Regions from separate parts of the Psychrobacillus sp. FSL K6-1464 genome, predicted to be linked through region 3. Evidence: riboswitches for the same ligand, from Rfam matches in the RefSeq annotation. Region 3 holds a riboswitch; each other region holds the start of a gene.

Region 1 (2,275 bases), 2.8 Mb from region 3:
GCTGCACAGCAAAAAATGAAGAAAAATGCTTTGAAATATCCATTACCTGAAGACAACACTGTACTTATAAGTGAAAAAAGTTGACCCGTTATCGGTCAACTTTTTTTTGTTGAAACCATTGAAAAAATGACATTAATAATAGCGCAGTAATAGCCCCAGTTGTATCCAACAAGACATCTTGAAGAGAAGCTGTACGACCACTTGTAAACGATTGTCGAAATTCATCGGCAACAGCAAGAAGCATAGTGATCACAACTGTTGTAATTTTAAGATACTTAAATGGAGGTAACGCAATATAAATGGCTAAAGCAATGATTCCAAAATAAACAAAATGGGTACCTTTTCTTATCAAAAATTCTACAAAAGCATAGTAGCCACGCTCTTCCACAGAAACGAGAATGCCCCAGTATGGAACTTCAAAAATACGAAGAAAAGATTCTAATGGTTTGTTAGGAAGCCATGCTTTTAAGACATCCTGCATAGATTGCTGTTCAGCTGGCTGCCCTGATGCCAAAAATACAATAACAAGTAATATTAAAAGCGGGATAAGTTTTTTCATATACTGACATTAGCACAAAACTGGTGAGTTTACATGCATGAAAATTATTGTGCCTGCTAGGGAGTTGGCTATGATAAACTAATAGTAAGTGAATAATTTTCGCAGGGAAAAGGTGCTAACTTGTTAGCTTAATTTGGGAATTCGGTTAAAATCCGAAGCTGTTTCCGCAACTGTAAATGCTGATGAAATAAGAAAAATACCACTGTTGACTAGTCAATGGGAAGGTTCTTAGAGTAAATTGATGCATAAGCCAGGAGACCAGCCTTTTCTTGAACGTATAGATACTCTTCGGAAGTTAAGGGATTGTACGGCACGTTTCTATTTTTCTGTTTTTTTATCGTTAAATAGGTATCACGCCGCCCTTATTTGGGTGGCGTTTTTTTTGTGCTGTTAACTAACAAAGTATTATATGCTTGAAAATTCACCAATAAAAGGAAAGGAGGAGAAGTAATGAAAAAAGATATTCGCTATATTTGCTATCCGTTTATGCGTGAAACACCTTCTACTGTAGATTTTGAAATCCGTACAGATTCGTTGACTACTCGTATTGGATTAGCAGCTTCTTTAACAAAGGATATACCAAAGATTTATGAGGATCTGATGTATTTGGCACCAATGGCTTACCATTTAAACGGGTCTGTTCGAGGGAAGATAGCCATTTCAGAAGACGATTTACAAGTTCTAAGTGATATGTACGATTTCTATGTAGAGGAAGTAAAAGGTAGAGTAGATATATTTGTACTACCACAGGGTACGACTGCGACTTGTGAATTACATGTTTGTAGAAGTGAAGCAAAAAAGTCAGTTAGAGCTCTTCATAAAGTTTCGTTAGAAAGAGAAATTCCTGAGATTTTGTTTGACTATGCACAGTTATTAGCAAATGTGTTGTTTGTGATGGCAGTTTATGTGAACAAACATCATGGAGTGGAAGAAATTCAATTTGTCAGTAAATCATATCCAATGAGAAAAAAGAAACAACTGGAGGAATAATACTATGAAGAAAAATTATTTATTTAATTGGTTGTCGGTGCTGCTATTTTCATTCTTGCTTGTAGGGTGTTCTGCGGAAGAGAAGACAACTGTGGAAAAACAAGAGGAAGTAGTAGAAGAAGTAAAAGAATACACAGTAACTGATGATGTAGGAAATGAAATTACATTCGAAGAAGTACCCGAAACGATTGTTTCTCTTCAACCGAGCAATACAGAGATTCTTTTTGCTTTAGGTGTAGGAGATAAAATTGTAGGAGCAACAGATTATGATACATATCCTGCAAAAGCACTCGAAATAGAGCGAGTATCGGATTCAGTTGCATTTAATGCGGAAAGAATTACAGAACTGAACCCAGATGTAGTAATAGCGTATACAATTGGCCAAGAAGAAGCATTGCAACTTCTGGAAGATGCCGGATTAAAAGTCTTTGTAATTGAGTCTGCAACTTCTTTTGAAGATGTATACGAAGATATCGAGCAATTGGCTACTGTAATGGGCATTGAAGAAAAAGGGCAAGAAGTTATTTCTTCTATTCAGGATACTATTCAAGGAGTTCAAGAAAGAGTAAAATCTGCTACTCCATTAAAAAAGGTATATTATGAAATTAGCCCATCTCCAGATATTTATACAACTGGTAGTAAAACATTCCAACAAGAAATTTTAGCAGCAGCATCGGTCGACAATGTATTTAGCGATCAAGAAGGTTGGATCAGTGTGTCAGAGGA
Region 2 (2,275 bases), 390 kb from region 3:
TCTAGAAGAACTAAAGATCGGGTAAAGAATACATAGGAAAAGCAATCAGGAGGTAATTTTTAATGAAGAATCATATTGTTGGCGTATACGAAAATGAACAACAAGCAGCTGAAGTTGTGGAAGATTTAAAAGCGAAGGGCTATACAACCGAAGAAATTTCAGTTATTGCTAAAAATATAAATGAAACATCTGAAATCGCACAGGAATTAAAACCCTCCACAAAGGATGGAGCAATTGTTGGAGCTGTAACTGGAGGAGCAATTGGAATAGCAGGGGTGATAGCAGGGTTATCCACTATATTAATCCCAGGGTTTGGTGCTGTGTTGGCTGCAGGTCCAATTATTACAACAATTGGCGGAGCAGTAGTAGGAGCCAACTCTGGTTCTGGAGGATTAAAACATGCTCTTATGGAAATTGGAGTTCCAGATAATGAAGCTGAACTCTATTCGAATGAAGCACAGGATGGTAAAATCCTGGTATTTCTTCACCCTAAAGAGTGAGGGTCGATTGAGTGGTCAAAAGTAATGTTTGCAAAAATAATATCAAGTGATTTTAGCTAAAAATCGCTGAATCACTTGATGTATTAGTTCCCCTAGAGAATTGACAGCTTGAATTAGGAGTTGCTCAGTTAAACACAATATGTTAGATTATATAAATGAACTAAACACAATATATAGTATGTTAACGATGAAAAGGTACCTTTATGGTTTAAAAGGGAATTCGGTAAAATGCCGAAGCTGTCCCCGCAACTGTAAGTGTGGACGACTGTTGAATAGCCACTGCGAGTGATCGTGGGAAGGACAACAGAAGGATGAAACACGAGCCAGTAGACCTGCCTTTTCATCGGTAAGCAACACTTTCTTCGGGGGTTGAGAGGTGGGAGCGAAGGCCTCTATCTCGAATGATTGATATGTCTTGTTGTATCCTACACTTTTAATTTTGAGCGATGTCTCAGCCGAAGATGGCTGTGTCATCGCTTTTTTTGTTTTGTGGTTTGGAGGGAAGTGCCACATAACTGTAACCGTTTAAAAAATAGGAGGAATTCAAATGACAATCATCTCAAACACAACGAAACAAGAAGTCCTACATAATCTAACAAAAGAATTTGGGGAGGAAAAAATTACTCCTCTTATAAAAACACATGAAAGATGGATGCAAAAACACCCGGAAGGTACAATAGCTGCTTGGTCGAAGTCAATGTCACTAGAAGCATTAAGTTTTCTAGATGAACAAGAAACGTACTGGACCTTTGTAGCAGCAAGAGTTCATTTAGCGCAGGTGTATGAACAAGTAGCTGAGAGAAGAAACACAACTGTGGATGCAGTGTACACAAAGTTTGCTAGTAATGTTCAACTGTTAAGTGATAAAGGCATTTACGATAAACGTCTTAAACAAGCATACTCACTACAAGAACTAGAGCAGCTATCTGAAATCCTCGTACAGGAAAGAGATTATTTATTTACTTATATCGGTCTAAAAACACTATTAGATCGATATGTAGCGAAGGACTTTGATAAAACAATAGTCGAACTGCCTCAGGAACGTTGGCTTATTATTGCAATGACACTGATGAAGGATGAGCAAGAAAATCGTTTAGAGAAAGTAAAAGAATCCTATTGGGCGATGAGCAACCTATATATGACAGTAGCAACACCAACACTATCTAATGCAGGTAAGCCTCATGGACAGCTCTCTAGCTGCTTTATCGATACGGTAGACGATAGCCTTCAAGGAATCTACGATAGCAATACGGACGTTGCAACCCTATCCAAATTTGGCGGGGGTATAGGTGTGTATATGGGCAAAGTGCGTAGCCGTGGATCTTCTATTAGAGGTTTTGTTGGTGCTTCCAGTGGTGTGCTTCCTTGGATTAAACAACTTAATAATACAGCAGTAAGTGTTGATCAGCTTGGGCAACGCCAAGGGGCAGTAGCTGTGTATTTAGATGTTTGGCATAAAGATATATTTACATTTTTAGATTTACGTTTAAATAACGGTGATGAACGACTACGAGCGCACGATATTTTTACTGGTGTATGTTTGCCCGATTTATTCATGGAGAAAGTCGATGCTAGAGAGGAATGGCATTTATTTGACCCTCATGAAGTTCGTCAGCTTAAAGGCTATTCTTTGGAGGACTTTTATGATGAAAAACGTGGCGATGGATCATTCCGCCAAAAGTACGAGGAATGCGTTAGCGATCATCGCTTGTCTCGTGAAACTGTTCCCGCTATCGACTTGATGAAGCGAATTATGCGTTCTCAGCTAGAGACAG
Region 3 (2,275 bases):
CCAATTATATAAAGACGGCGAAAAAATGAAAATGAGTAAACGTACAGGTAAAGCTGTTACCATGCGTGAACTTGTAGAAGAAGTAGGACTGGATGCAGTACGTTATTTCTTCGGTATGCGTTCAGGTGACTCACATATGGATTTCGATTTAGACTTAGCTGTTTCTCAATCCAATGAAAACCCAGTATTCTACGCGCAATATGCACACGCACGTATTTGTTCGATTTTACGTTCAGCAGAAACGCAAGGAATGAAAGTGTCGACTGATTCACTTGAATTATTGCAAAGTGAAAAAGAATTAGACTTACTTAAAAAAATTGGTGACTTCCCACAGATAGTTGCAGATGCTGCAAAACTTCGTGCTCCTCACCGTATTGCAATCTATATCCAAGAACTAGCAACGACTTTCCATAGCTTCTATAACGCAGACAAAGTATTAAATGCGGATAATCTTCCTCAAACAGAAGCTCGTCTGGCACTAGTAACTGCTGCGCGAGAAACAATTGCAAATGCCTTACGTTTACTAGGTGTATCTGCTCCGGAACAAATGTAAATAGCAAACCCTCGACTTCGGTCGAGGGTTTTTGTAATTCTGCTTCGAATAAAGAGAGTAAATTTGGAGAAAATATCCTCATAGCCTCCAACAGCAAATAAACAGGGCACGTCGGCAAGTAGTATTTCCAACTTAAGCGCCAGTAAAAGTCGGCTGAGAGTGAGTAAACAACAATCGAACGCAAGTAACCACTTATAAGAGAGAGATGAGCATCTATACGAGAGTAATCGAAGCCTACACGAGAGTGTATCTGTCCTATACGAGATTGACCCATCTATATGAGAGAGCTAATGATCTATACGAGAGAGATTTCAATCTATACGAGAGCAACATCGTCATGTAAGAGAGAGTCTCCCACTATCCACCAGTAAAAAGGTCAGACAACGCTTTCCTCAAAACGAAGTCGACAGGTATACAAAATAAGGTATAATGAAGGCAAAGCAATATGAATAATTTAATGCATAGAGGTGCTCTCGCAATGGATTGCTGGAGTTAAAAGGGAAGCTGGTTAAAGTCCAGCACGGTCCCGCCACTGTAAGTGATAGAACATATCACGAGTCAGAAAACCTGCCTATATGCTTTGCACCCGTTACCTACGAGGATAGGTTTGGTGTAAATCTGGCTCGTTGTGACTTCGCGCAGGTTTATACCTATCTATCTCTCATCATAGGATGGGAGATTTTTTATTGTCTAAATTAGGAGGAATGTAAAATGAAAAAACGATGGTTAATCGCTGTAATGGCGGTACTTTTATTAGTTGGATGCGCACAGGAAGAAACGAAAAAGGTAGAAAGTACTGAGACGGAGCAGTCGGCCAGTGAAAATATAGAATTCCCAATGACATTGACGGATGCCGTTGGAGAAGAAGTTACGTTAGAGGCAGCTCCGGAGAAAATCATCTCCATGATTCCTAGTAATACAGAGATCTTATTTGCACTTGGGTTGAATGAGGAAATTATAGGGGTAAACGATTTTGAAAGCTATCCAGAAGAGGCATTAGAGAAAGAAAAAATCGGTGGCATGGAGTTCAATGTGGAAAAAATCCTTTCGTTAGATCCGGACATTGTGTTTGCGCATGAATCGATTGTAGGAATGGCGGAAGCTGGACTGCAACAACTACGTGATTCGAATATTTTGGTGTATGTGGTGAGTGACGCTAAGGATTTTGCTGAAACATATACAACTATTGAAGAAATGGGTCGAGCTACTGGGAAACTTAAAGAAGCCCAAAAAATTGTAGAAGACATGAAAGTAAAAGTAGAAGATATCCAACAAAAAGTACAAAAAGTAGAATCGAAGAAAACTGTATTTGTTGAGACTTCGGATGTTCCAGAAATTTATACAACAGGGAATGGAACGTTCATGCAAGAGATATTAAATATGTTGAATGCTACAAATATTATGGAGGATCAAGAAGGTTGGGTAAAAATTGATCCCGAAGAAATTGTAAGTCGTAACCCAGATGTAATGCTTATCACATACGATTACGTAGAAGGTATTGTAGAACAAGTGAAACAACGTGATGGATTTGATACAGTTACTGCTATTCAAAATGATGCAGTGATACAAGTAAATGAAGACACGACGAGCAGACAAGGTCCACGTTTAGTGGAAGGATTAGAAGAAGTTGCGAAAGCAATCTATCCGGAGGCTTTTAGTGAGTAAATCAATGATCGGTTACATCATGTCCATTTTTGTGCTTTTGTTAGCAATTTGGCTTGG

What was found. A riboswitch is a leader RNA that binds a small molecule or an ion and turns the genes downstream of it on or off. The one in region 3 is predicted to bind cobalamin.
Region 1: it holds a riboswitch for cobalamin, as region 3 does, so the genes downstream of both, MKX39_RS17285 (hypothetical protein) here and MKX39_RS02945 (ABC transporter substrate-binding protein) in region 3, are expected to answer to the same signal.
Region 2: it holds a riboswitch for cobalamin, as region 3 does, so the genes downstream of both, MKX39_RS01080 (ribonucleoside-diphosphate reductase subunit alpha) here and MKX39_RS02945 (ABC transporter substrate-binding protein) in region 3, are expected to answer to the same signal.

What each region holds. Positions count from the first base shown of each region.
Region 1 covers NZ_JBBOOP010000001.1:3,406,784-3,409,058, reverse strand. Annotated here, with positions in the region: gene MKX39_RS17295 (nucleotide pyrophosphohydrolase) at 1-84, shown strand, start outside; gene MKX39_RS17290 (VanZ family protein) at 89-559, opposite strand; cobalamin riboswitch at 653-840, shown strand; gene MKX39_RS17285 (hypothetical protein) at 1,010-1,549, shown strand; gene MKX39_RS17280 (ABC transporter substrate-binding protein) at 1,554-2,275, shown strand, end outside.
Region 2 covers NZ_JBBOOP010000001.1:205,579-207,853, forward strand. Annotated here, with positions in the region: gene MKX39_RS01075 (general stress protein) at 63-500, shown strand; cobalamin riboswitch at 677-854, shown strand; gene MKX39_RS01080 (ribonucleoside-diphosphate reductase subunit alpha) at 1,048-2,275, shown strand, end outside.
Region 3 covers NZ_JBBOOP010000001.1:591,913-594,187, forward strand. Annotated here, with positions in the region: gene argS (arginine--tRNA ligase) at 1-553, shown strand, start outside; cobalamin riboswitch at 1,002-1,142, shown strand; gene MKX39_RS02945 (ABC transporter substrate-binding protein) at 1,265-2,218, shown strand; gene MKX39_RS02950 (FecCD family ABC transporter permease) at 2,223-2,275, shown strand, end outside.